Regions from separate parts of the Paenibacillus sp. 10L310 genome, predicted to be linked through region 3. Evidence: a T-box and tRNA genes for the amino acid it is inferred to sense, from the RefSeq annotation. Region 3 holds a T-box; the other regions hold tRNA genes.
What was found. A T-box is a leader RNA that pairs with one kind of tRNA and senses whether it is charged. The one in region 3 lies ahead of leuS (leucine--tRNA ligase), so its partner is inferred to be a tRNA-Leu.

Region 1 (4,268 bases), on a different contig from region 3:
CTGTTCACAAAAGGTCTTCTGGTCCACTTGAAGTTCGGTTAGCCGTCGTTTGATGGCCCATCCGAACGGAGTAACTGGTTTTTTCTTGTTCAAAAGGGTTCACCCCTGGTTAGAATGTAGTATTCAGCCGCCCTTTCTTCATGTAGAATATATAGAAATGCGAGCTGTATGTTTCATTATATACGTAAATTCGTCATCTAACAATTAAAAAAGACGGAAAAAAGTGTATTTTGTGATCATAAATGGCGTAAATGCGAAAATAAAACAAATAAAATGACAAAAAACACGTCGGCAAGGAGGTTGCCGCGTGTTTTTAGTTTGTCTGAATGAAGGGTAGTAGATATGAGGAGGAAGAGGATTAGGCCCTGTAGGCATGAAGTCCAGCTCCAAGCATATGGAAACTGGGGAAAAACGATTTCATGGACATCGAGGTTGGCTGTGCCAGTCCATCCGCAGCCGAGGCGCTGACGGTCTTCCATTCATTCTCCAGATCTGTGGCCAGGCGGACCATCAGATCCTTGGTTGTATCGTTGTTCAGGGGAATGACTTTGGAGGCTTCGGTTATGCAGGCATTCATGGCTGAATGCAGGTAACCAAGGACCGCCTCCTCGACCGGGATGTCGAGGTGGTGGTTAATCCAGGCGTGAACAGTGGAGAGGCAGCCAACCGAATCATATTTGGCAAAGATCTGTTCGAGCTGGCTGAATTCAATCCAGGGGTGCAGAGCGCGTGCGAGTCTGATCAATCGTTTACCCATGGCGGCAGCTTGTTCTCTGAGATCTCCAGGGGTTCGCTGAACATGGACAAGCTTGTCGATCAGAGCTATCCGCCATGTATCCTTGTGATCTGCTGCGGTATAGATGCCTTTGATGGCCATACCTTCAAGACGAACGATGCTCGGATGCAACTGACAACGCATGAATGATTCGAGATCTTCAGCATTACGAATGGTACCCTCCCTGATATGGATATCCATGCCGAAGGAATGGGTGAACCCTCCAACCTGAATAGAGGAATCAAGCAGTTTGACATAATCGAGCAGCTTATTCCCACGGTTCACAATCATTCGCCTCCTGTGTTCGTTAAATGTCACTTAAAGTGACATTTATATTCCTTTTTGTTTGCTTTATGTTTAAAAATCCGAATTATATGATAGTTATCATCCCATAAATGTCCGCTTTTTGTCAATAGTATCCGTGAAATTAATGGATTAAATCTGGAATTTAATATTTGTGTTATTTTATATAACTTATTGTGTTATTTATGTGGTGAAGTTCATGGAGGACTATATATAAGGAAGGACTATATATAAATGAATCAACAAGATCGGCTCTTACCGAAAAAGAGGGGATCAAATCTAATCATATGCAGTTCATGGGTAAAGATGACGAGATTATGCGATTTTTGATGAAAATGCCTAGCTGAAAAAGAAGTATTAAAAAATACTTTACTTTTAGTTCTGAATCCGGTATAATCAATTCTGTTGCCGATTATTTACGACATGCGGTCGTGGTGGAATGGCAGACACGCTATCTTGAGGGGGTAGTGGGCGTATGCCCGTGGAGGTTCGAGTCCTCTCGACCGCATCATATGAACGATTAAAAAGAAGCTTTCCATTAATGGGAAGCTTCTTTTTTTTGTCTTTTTCGAACAGTATGACATCTGGGTTGAAAAAAGGCCATCCATTACCGGAGGAATGTTGCTCTACCTTCCGGCTACGGGTGGCCTGTGTATTATTTTTGAAGTAAGTTCTTGATATCTTCTTCAATCTTGTCCGGTGTTGTTTTGGGAGCATAACGTTTAATGACCTGTCCGTTCTGATCCACGAGGAATTTGGTGAAATTCCATTTGATTGCTTTGGAGCCGAGCAGGCCAGGAGCCTCTGTGCTAAGGTGTTGGAAAAGAGGGTGGGCGCTTGAACCGTTCACATCAATTTTCTCAAACATGGGGAAGCTCACGCCATAATTCATCTGACAGAACTCGGCAATATCGTCGGAAGATCCTTTTTCCTGTGCAAACTGGTTGCTTGGGAAACCAAGCACTTCAAATGGAGCATCTTGAAACTTGTCTTGCAATTCTTGCAGACCTTTGAATTGAGGGGTAAGGCCGCATGAGCTTGCCGTATTCACAATCAGGAGCACTTTGTCACGGTAGTCGGACATTTCAACTTCTTGACCGCGAAGGGTATTCACTTTGTAATCGTAGACTGTCATCTAAATCGCCTCCATTTATTTACTCTTATATCTTCTATTATATTGGTTGCAATTAAATATTGCAAAACTAATATGGTGTTAAAAGAATCAAAACAGGCAAGTTGTGCAGAATACGTGAATGAATTGCGAAGTGATTTACGCCAGAGTGAGAATTAGATAGCCTTGAAGAGATAGATAGAGTATAACTTTGTTGTAAGCGTTATTATGGATAGGAATTGGCAAAAATCTGCCGATTTGGTGATCTGGGCGGACTTTACACCGACATGGCACGGGTGTATGATTCATAACGTAATTTCAATTTAAACTAAAATGTACTTGAAAAACGAAACAAACGATAATATCGCTCGATCTTATCCTTAAGATATACGAACGATGTTTTAATCGCTGAGTTTCCATTCATTAATGAATGGGAAACGGGGGAACCAACGGAATGCGCTGTCCAGGACAGTGGGCATTCATGGGGTGAATTTTCCGGTGACAGCCGGAAATAGGGCGACTCTCGCGCCCGAATCCGTCAGCTAACCTCGTAAGCGTTAAAGGGAGAGGCAACAAGCCGTACGCTGGTTCATGGTGTTTTCGCCATGGGTTATTTAAGAAGCGTTCGGGAGGCCTTGGTCCCCCACGCTTCTTTTTTGTTGTCTTTTCACGCCAAGGGAGGAACGAATGATGGATACTGAGATGATCTTAGTGACTGCTCCAAATGAAGCAGGACGTAAATTTATCAAATTGCTGATGTACAAAAAAATGCCGTTTGCCGTTCTAACCAACAGTGCAGGGGAAGAGCGAAGACTCCGTAGAATCGGAGTAGAACATGTCATTCGCATGAATACGGCTGCAGCTCAAAAATGGTTTTTGCCGCAGGGCAGCGTAGGCAACGTGTTTATTTTCGAGAACAGCCTGAATCTGACCTGTCGTTATTTACAGATCTGCCGTTCATGGACATCGAAATCCCTGTGCGTCATTACGGAGCAGAGTCATCCTAAGGGCATCTATCGGGGCATGGGCGCAGACCGAATTGTATATTCGCTCAATGGGGAAGTTGGCTTTCTCCTCAATGGTTAATGCCATAGCTTGTGATTGCTCAGGTGTAAGGTGCCTGTTATAATTGAATGTATTAGAATCAATTTCAGAATTTACTCAAGGTATTATGAAATTGATTCATCGATAAACGGAAGTTTGAGGAGACTCATGCAGGATGGTGAGTCTTCTTTTTTATGCTTACAAGGAGGAATTGGCGTGCCGGATGTAGGTGGATTGAAATGGTTGTTTTTTGATGTTGGAGATACGCTGGTGGATGAATGGGAGCCGGTTGATGATATTATCGGACAGTTTGTCCGTGAAGCTTGTGCTTTGGGGTATCCGGTGAAGATTGAGGCGGTACGCGAACTGTTCGCGAACTGTTACCGAAAATATGAGCAATGGCCTATGAGAGTGGCAATTCGCACATTTGTTGAAGACGAGGGGCATCAGAAACAGATTCAGGACAAGCTGAAGTTTCAAAAAGATCTTGAACGTCCTTTTCCTTCAGCAGATTTTGTTCTTCAGCAGTTGTCACGGCATTATCGCATTGGCATTATTGCCAATCAGAGTCCTGGAACGGAAGAGAGACTGGAGAGTTACGGCTTGCGGAAGTATGTTGATGTTCTGGCATGTTCAGCTGAAGAAGGAGTGTCCAAGCCAGACCCTGAGTTATACGCTGTGGCCTTGAAGCAGGCCGGTTGTGAACCGGAGGAAGCCGTCATGATCGGAGATCGGATCGATAACGACATTATACCTGCTCGGAAGCTGGGCATGCGTACGATTCGAATTATGCAGGGTTACGGAAGATTCCAGCCAGAGCTATCGGATGACCAACGTGCGGATTGGACTGTTGATTCATTGGATCAACTCCTGCCGTTACTGATGCCAAATCAGGATTAGATTCAGATGGTTGTTTATTGGATTGCAACAATAAAGGCTGATCAACTTGGGTATAGCATACCGGAGTTGATCAGCCTTTTAGTATTTAGCCAATTAAAATGAGATTAGAACAACCGGATCGTCTGAATGATCAGA
Region 2 (4,268 bases), on a different contig from region 3:
TTTTGAGATTGCTGAACGTATCCGAATAACGGTCGAAGAAAGCATATTGCCTATAGATCGTTCCGTCACCATCTCGGCTGGAATTGCTGAATATCCCAAGCACTCCACAACATCCACAGAACTGTTTCACTTGGCGGATAATGCACTGTATCAAGCGAAGGAAGAGGGACGTAACCGTACGGTTACGATCCAATCGGTTATTAAATAGGCAAGTAAAGAAGCTGTTCCCTAAACACCAGGGACAGCTTCTTTTGTGTACTATACCTCTTGTGAGGATCTGGCTAGAACCTCATTTGTATACGTTTCTCCCCAATCTCGCATGCTGAAGATAATCGGCCGTAACGTTTCACCAAATGGTGTGAGGGAATACTCCACTTTAGGTGGGATCTGGGGGTATATTTCACGATGAACAATTCCGCTGCTTTCCAACTCTCGAAGTTGCAGGGTGAGCATACGCTGGGTGATGTCAGGAAACAATTTTCGGATCTCGTTAAATCTCAAAGGACCGGAAAATAAATGATACAAAATGGCACCTTTCCATTTGCCTCCGATCACACTGAGGGTAACTTCCACGGAACAGCCGTATGGCGCGGGACATAGCTTGGTCGCGTCCTTTTTCATTATAAGTACACCTCCACTTTCCGGTGATTTTCTATAGTATCTATTTGGGTGGTTATATTACATAACGTACGTATAGTTCATGAAAGAGCATATCACTTATGATGCGGATTATAAACCCTAATTATAGTTGAAGGCAGATGTGTTGATGTCTATAAGATAAAAAAAGAGCCCGGGTTTCAGGCTCTTCGCTGGATGTATAAAATATGATGATGAGCGTATATACGCTACTTCAGTGACGATAGAATGGAGTCACATAGAGCCATCGTTGCAATATTATCCTTGGCACTGGAATGTGGGACAGTCTGATTCTGGCAACACGCAATGAAGTGCGCCATTTCACCAACAAACCCACGTAGATAAAGGTCACGATAAGCTCCGGACATGGGAGATCCGGAAGGTGTAAATACAGTATCTTGCTCCTCGAGAGATTTCCAGGGAAGGCTGGTCGAGCTTCGGGATTGATGAACAGTAAGTGTGTTGATCTCTTCAGCTGACGCAAATCCGTTGTCAAAGGTGACGAGTACACTTTCACTCTCCCGTGACCAAGCACTCATGCCGGTAAAATAAGCGCTACCTACTACGTTATTTTCAAATACAAGGGAAATGCTTTGATTAATGTGTTCCCCATCCTTCACGGTTGTGCCTGTAACTCGTATTGCTTCTCCGAATAAGTAACGCATCAGATCAACCATATGAATGGCAGCGAGCTTCATGAACTGTTCCTCATCCTTGCAAAATGGGGTACTGTCTACAGCGAATTTCATCTGGAATGAACGTACCTTACCTAGCGAACCTCTATCAATTAGCTCCTTCAGCTTCATGTATATGGGGGCATAACGCTTCATAAAACCGACCATGACAACGACGCCAGCCTGCTCGGCAGCTTCTGCTACAGTGGCGGCTTCCGCTGCGTTCCATCCGAGCGGCTTATCCACGTATACATTCTTGCCAGCCCGAATGCATTCGAGAACAAGAGCGGTCTGATCTACAGGCTGGGCGACCACAACGACTCCGTCACAGATTTCCTGCTGCAACATAAGCTGAGCGTTATCATACGCTTGTCCGTTGCTGCCAAATCGCAGCAGAGCTGCTTCAGAGCGTTCCATACTGCGTGTGGCAATGGCCTGGATCTGCGCTCCGGATTCAACAACAGAAGGGTAAATATTCGTGGATGCATGAAACCCGGCACCGATAAAGCACAGATGGGTTGTTTTCAAGGTGGATCTCTCCTTCATTTTTGCATTCGTATGGATGGTATATTTGTTGTTTAATGCTACGATAGGGTGTTTGAAGTTGAGAAAAAAGGACATATGTCCTATTCTTGAATGAGTAAAAAAAGAAGTTGCATTTTTATTTTGGAGCATGTATACTCTGAATTACGGTAAAACAAGGAATTGTTTCACCGGAACGCTTTTCATCGATGGATGAGGAGATACATATTATGCGGTCGTGGCGGAATTGGCAGACGCGCACGGTTCAGGTCCGTGTGGGCTAACCCCCGTGGAGGTTCGAGTCCTCTCGACCGCATCTAACAAAAAAAGGTTCGTGAGTTGCTCTAGGGCAATTCACGAACCTTTTTTTGTTTTGTGGATCATTCGTGTGAAGCCTACATTTTGCTACCAGCATGCTAATGCTAATGTTGCCGCTGGCGCAGAATGACTGCCGTGATGATCCCGGCAATGGCTCCTGCAATACCAAATAGCGTTACACTGGCAACCACTTCAACCGACTGGAGACGAAACAAAAAAGCGATACCGCTGCCAAAAGTGGTTCCAGCGAGAAATCCGAGCGAAATTCCTAATTCTTTCGTTAATTTCATTGCTTCACCTACTTGGAAATGTGAGATATGGATTTGCAAATATTGGGTACAGGCAGTAAAGTGTGATCAGGAAAATCATCACATTTTATTTCCTTTTTTATCTTGTGGTTTTAACCCGTTAATTATGCATGATATCTCATATGGGAGGGTAAGAGCGAATGAATATGAACGAACGAATTGCAGCATGGAATGAGGAAGCACAGCAGTGTGCTTGCGGTCATCAACACAGAGTGGTGGATATGCTGATACATCTGGAAGCTGGTGCCATTCAGAGGTTACCGGGTTATTTGTCTGAGCAAGGATATCGTCAGGTGACGGTTGTTTATGATCGACATACGTTTCGGGCCGCCGGATCTGATGTGCTGAGTAGTATTCGCGAAGCGGGAATGCATGTGGATGAGATCGCTCTACCGGAGAATCGCACGGGGGATATCATTGCGGATGAAGCAGCTATTGTACAGGTCATGTTGGGTGTGAGACTCGAAAGTCAGGCTGTAATTGCGGTGGGTTCAGGTACCATTCATGATCTGGTGAGATTTGTTTGTTCCAAAATGAGCAAGCCCTTTCTGTCGATACCGACAGCGGCTTCAGTGGATGGGTTTACCTCTGCGGGTGCACCCTTAATTGTAAGCGGAATCAAACAGACATTTCAGGCTGTTCCGCCTGAAGCCATTTTTGCCGATATGAATATCCTGGAGCAAGCTCCCCAAGTGATGACGGCTGCCGGATTCGGAGATATGCTTGGCAAATATACTTCCCTTGCAGATTGGATTGTTTCTCGTGAACTGGGCGGAGAACCGTTCTGTCCGGTTGCTTATCGGATGACAGAAGAAGCGCTGAATACCTGCATAGATCATGTACAAGCGATTGCGGAGGGGCGAGCAGAGGGAGTAGCTGTATTAATGGACGCATTAATTGTTTCCGGTATCTCCATGCTGATCATTGACCATTCCCGTCCGGCATCCGGAGGTGAGCATCATCTGTCCCATATTTTGGAGATGGATCTGATGCAAGCGGGAGAAAGACCGGTTCTGCATGGTGCCAAAGTTGGCGTAGCATGTGCATTGCTTACAGTAAAATATAAAGAACTTGCACAGACATCGGATGAACCAGTGTTTGGGATATATGATCAATTGCCGGAGGCTTCTCAGCTCATCGCATGGTTGGAACAAGTAGGTGGATCTGTGACTACTGAGCAACTCGGTGTAACCCCGGAGATGGTGGAACATGCATTCAACACAGCGCATACGCTTCGTCCTCGATATACCGGATTGAGATATATCAATGAAGTGTTAAACACGAGATTAGGATGACCTTTTAGAGAGAATGATCATGATGAAATGCATTAACTTCGCTTTTAGCGGGCTGTGATGGCTCTCCTTGGGAGCAAAAGACGAAAAAGGGTAGGTTATCTGACATTTCAGATGGAATAGCCAGAACAGTGCTTCAAGTCCGAGAGAGAGGGCATGCATTTATTTTAAAAAAGGCTCTGGCCTCCCCTATAGGGAGATCAGAGCCTTTTGGCTGTTCGCTTATTTAGTTGTTGCGACGATCTTTCAAGATGACATCTGCGAACAAAATAGTTTTCGGGATACGGAAAAATTGCTCCGCTTGTTCCTGAAATGCAGCAGAAGGCAGTGTTCCCTGATGCAGCCATTTGCGGAAAGTGCCGGGATGAACCCCGATCCAGTGGCTGACATCTGTCACCGACAGATCATGGACCATACACAAGCCTGTCAAAATACGGTTACTAACCGGAGAACGGGTCACCGTACGCTTCATGAAGCGAGATGACTCGGGTTGACATATGACAGGGCTATTACGCACA
Region 3 (4,268 bases):
CGCAGGTAATACCAGCAGCTACCCGCCCATTGTGGCATGGTGTTGGTCTCACGACGTGCCTTCATTCCCGTTTCCGGATCTACCGTATTCACCCACTCCGTAACATTCGCCAGTGGTGATTCTCCTGTACCCGAAGGTTTGATCTGGTCGATATCAGGCAGCAGCAGTGGAAGTTGATCCTCCGGTACGGTCTTCATCGTTCCGTCTTCCAAATGCAGAATCGGGATTGGCTCACCCCAGTAACGCTGACGGCTGAACAACCAATCGCGCAGACGATAGGTCACTTTCCCTTGTCCTTTACCGTTCTCTTCCAGCCAAGCAATCATCTTGGCAACCGCTTCTTCATTGTTCAGTCCGTTCAAGAAATCGGAATTCACATGCGCGCCATCACCCGAATATGCCTCTTGTGTAACGTCTCCACCTTGAATAACCTCGATGATATCCAGACCGAACTGCTTCGCAAATTCCCAGTCGCGTGCATCATGACCCGGAACTGCCATAACCGCACCTGTACCGTAACCTGCAAGAACGTAATCAGCAATCCAGATCGGCAGTTTTGCACCATTAACAGGGTTGATTGCATAAGCGCCAGTGAATACACCTGTTTTGTCTTTGGCCAAATCTGTACGTTCCAGATCACTCTTACGAGAAGCCTGCTCCTGATAAGCCTGAATAGCTTCACGTTGGTCATCGGTTGTAATTGCTTCTACCAACTCATGTTCCGGAGCCAGTACTGCAAAGCTCGCACCGAACAATGTGTCCGCACGGGTAGTGAACACCTTGATAACTTCCTCGCGACCCTCAATGGCAAATACAACTTCCGCCCCTGTCGATTTACCGATCCAGTTGCGCTGCATATCCTTGATGCTTTCAGACCAATCCAGCTCTTCCAGGTCTTCCAACAGACGCTCTGCATACTCGGTAATTCTCAGAACCCATTGACGCATCGGTTTGCGTACAACCGGATGTCCTCCGCGTTCACTCTTGCCATCAATAACCTCTTCATTAGCAAGTACCGTTCCAAGGGCTTCACACCAGTTAACTGCAACTTCATCTACATAAGCCAGACCTTTGTTGTACAGCTGAATAAAGATCCATTGCGTCCATTTATAGTATTCAGGGTCCGTTGTGCTGATCTCACGATCCCAGTCATAGGAGAAACCAAGCGATTTGATCTGGCGACGGAAATTGTCAATATTACGGAATGTAATATCTCGTGGATGTTCACCTGTATCCAGTGCATGTTGCTCAGCAGGCAGACCGAAAGCATCCCAACCCATTGGGTGCAATACGTTGTAACCGCGCATACGTTTGTAACGGGAAACGATATCCGTTGCCGTATATCCTTCCGGGTGACCTACGTGCAGACCTGAACCGGATGGATAAGGGAACATATCCAGTGCATAAAATTTCGGTTTAGCAGGGTCCTCACCCGTTTTAAACGTTTTATTTGCATCCCAATATTGCTGCCAACTTTTTTCCATGACTTGTGGCTGATAGCCGTGTTTCGGCTGGTTATTCTCACTCATCTATTGTTCCTCCTTCAGGTTATTCACTTTAGCTTTAATTGCAACAAAAAAACCTCAGCATCCCGTAGCGTTTGCAGCGCTAGGGACGAGAGGTTGAATTCCCGTGGTACCACCCTAGTTAGTGGACGAACGTGCTTCGTCATCCACTCCCTTTGGACCTGTAACGGCGGTTAACCGATGCGGATTTCCATTCCTGAACCCAAGCTTTATACAAGCAGGTTAAACAGAATGGTGTAATCACCGCATTTCTCCAAGGCGAGTTCGCAAATCACTGTCAACCGGCTTGCACCAACCGCCGGCTCTCTGTTATGTACAGGAATTACTACTGATCCTTATCATCGAAATATGTATACAATATCGGGACCATTATATAAAAAAGCAAGCCCAAAGTCAATATTACACGTTATAATGACCCTTTTAAGTCACACGGTTCGTACCGTTCAATAATACTCATTGCTGTTCAGGATAACCGAAAACGCTCAATGCCTTCCTCCAGATTATGAATGGTCCAATTCACATGTTCCTGATTATCATATTGACGATAAGCGCACTCAATGCGCAGCACCAGATCAAAGTACAAGTCATAGAGACTTCTTCTTTTCAGCTCACTTTCAGTCGTAATCGCATACCCATACCCTTTCACAAAACCAGGCGTATAGTTAAAATGACTGAAATAATGCTCCATCAGAGGATCTGCCCACAGTGAACGTTCAAAATCAATAATCGCTGTGATTCGACCCGCGTCCACTAGTACATTGCCATCCCACAGATCCCAACTGATAAGCACAGGTTCTTTGACATCGTCCAGCACATCCGATTTTTCTTCAATCAGGCGTCTCAATTCAGGGTAATCGATCGAAAATGTAATCCCGGCTTCTTCCCCGTCGGTAAGAATGTCATCCATCAGATTCATAAATGCATCTTTCCATGTGGAATATCGCTGTTTTTGCTCCGAGAAATATCCAAACTGCTCGCCCTTGATTTCATTAATTCGACGATTGTACCGACCGAGCTGGTGTTCAATGGCCTCCTGCTCTCCCGCAGAATATTGATCCTTGACCTGATTATAGGGCGCTCCAGACATGTACTCCATGATAAAATAACGCGCTGAAGCCATAGTTAACGAATCATCATAAGCCAACACTTGGGGTACGGGAACATCCTGTAGCTCCGTAATGAGGCGCAGTGCCTCAACTTCGGCAATCATGAGATCCTGTTCACAGCGCATCAGATTTGTCGAAGCTGACGGTGCAATTTTGAGTACCACTCGCTGTGCGTCACTCAGTGTAATGAGATATGCATGATTGGCCCAGCCATCCACCATTTCCTTGTAGTCCTGTATACTTGCAGAGAAATGCTGCTCTATTATGGCATTCAACTGTTCTGACGAAAGTCTTGTTTTATATGTACTTTCCATTTTTACACCTCACATTGACAATTGATTTATCTTCTCAGAAAACGCTTTCTATCCGACTATTATCGCCTTCTTTACTTTAACTGGCAATACTTTTTGTCACGTCGTTATGTCTTTTCTTGCATTCCTTTACCCTATTTAAGACTATTGCTATTCATTCTCCATAAAAAATCAAACAAAAAACTGCCCTTATGCACCATAAGGACAGTTCTCATTATTCGCTCTTACTTCACAGCCACGTAGAACAAGCGCTGTGCGCTGTCTCCGGCCTCTTTCCATTCAAAATCCGCATATACCTTCACGTCTCTAAAACCTGCCTTGGACAATTCCAGCTTCATCCAGTCCGGATTATATGCACGCTGGACATGAACTTCTTCAAACCGCTGATACATATCCTTATTACCATCATCCACACGCGAAAAAATACTGAGATGATGCTCAATCTCACAGCGATCCTGGTCCAGATCACAAGTCCAAATATAAGATACGGAGCGCTCATCCAGTACAAAAGGCTGCTCCTCATCATAACGAATAAGGGTATTCGGATGATGCACATCAAACAGGAACGTTCCACCAGGCTTCAGCATTTCGTATGTCCGCTGGAAAGTACGAACGACATCTTCTTGTTCAAGCAGGTAATTGACGCAATCACAGAAAGATATCACCGAATCCACAGGTTCCGGAACTCGCCATTCCCGCATATCCTGCTGCACCCAACGGACACTGCCCTCGCGATACAAGCGATGACCCTGAGGCGTAGCCTCCATCTTGCTGCGTGCAACCGACAGCATATCTGATGAGAGATCAATGCCTGTAACTTCGAAACCGGAGTTCACGAGCGGGATCGTAATGGAGCCCGTTCCACAGCCAAGTTCAGCGACACTTTTGGGCATTCCATGCTTTTCCCATGCTGTTCTTGCAAACCTTATCCAGTCCGGATAAGGCATATCTTCCATTAATTCATCATACACATAGGCAAATTTCCGGTAAGACATGTCAGGCACCGCACTTTCAATTTCATTTTCCAATCCTGTTAACAAAAGAAAAAGCAGGGGCATCCGGTGTTTACCCAGCCTATCCCTGCCTTATCCGAGTTCCATATTACAACTATTTAATCAGGAAGATTACTTGTTTTCACTTTGATCCGCAGGAGCAGATTCGGACAGATACGTCCAGCTTTCCTTTTGAACCACCAGTCCGTCCTTCATCAATTTGCCCAAGGCACGCTTGAAAGCAGATTTACTGATGCCAAAGCGCTGCTTGATGATATCCGGCGGAGTTGCATCCGAGTAAGGCATGCCGCCCATAGGACGCTCTTTCATAAA

Region 1: it encodes a tRNA-Leu, which carries the amino acid that the T-box ahead of leuS (leucine--tRNA ligase) is inferred to sense. The anticodon was not compared.
Region 2: it encodes a tRNA-Leu, which carries the amino acid that the T-box ahead of leuS (leucine--tRNA ligase) is inferred to sense. The anticodon was not compared.

Annotation. Positions count from the first base shown of each region.
Region 1 covers NZ_JBFTKC010000001.1:94,025-98,292, forward strand. Annotated here, with positions in the region: gene AC1DE7_RS00445 (hypothetical protein) at 1-93, opposite strand, end outside; gene AC1DE7_RS00450 (urease accessory protein UreF) at 359-1,060, opposite strand; tRNA gene AC1DE7_RS00455 (tRNA-Leu) at 1,504-1,586, shown strand; gene AC1DE7_RS00460 (glutathione peroxidase) at 1,734-2,213, opposite strand; cyclic di-AMP (ydaO/yuaA leader) riboswitch at 2,586-2,761, shown strand; gene AC1DE7_RS00465 (HAD family hydrolase) at 2,880-3,275, shown strand; gene AC1DE7_RS00470 (HAD family hydrolase) at 3,450-4,133, shown strand; gene AC1DE7_RS00475 (Nramp family divalent metal transporter) at 4,238-4,268, opposite strand, start outside.
Region 2 covers NZ_JBFTKC010000001.1:739,010-743,277, forward strand. Annotated here, with positions in the region: gene AC1DE7_RS03610 (sensor domain-containing diguanylate cyclase) at 1-208, shown strand, start outside; gene AC1DE7_RS03615 (winged helix-turn-helix transcriptional regulator) at 259-621, opposite strand; gene AC1DE7_RS03620 (Gfo/Idh/MocA family protein) at 846-1,838, opposite strand; tRNA gene AC1DE7_RS03625 (tRNA-Leu) at 2,065-2,148, shown strand; gene AC1DE7_RS03630 (hypothetical protein) at 2,255-2,440, opposite strand; gene AC1DE7_RS03635 (sn-glycerol-1-phosphate dehydrogenase) at 2,599-3,753, shown strand; gene AC1DE7_RS03640 (helix-turn-helix domain-containing protein) at 3,977-4,268, opposite strand, start outside.
Region 3 covers NZ_JBFTKC010000006.1:75,541-79,808, reverse strand. Annotated here, with positions in the region: gene leuS (leucine--tRNA ligase) at 1-1,529, opposite strand, end outside; T-box leader at 1,608-1,877, opposite strand; gene AC1DE7_RS15730 (phosphotransferase family protein) at 1,990-2,946, opposite strand; gene AC1DE7_RS15725 (class I SAM-dependent DNA methyltransferase) at 3,168-3,938, opposite strand; gene AC1DE7_RS15720 (CvfB family protein) at 4,068-4,268, opposite strand, start outside.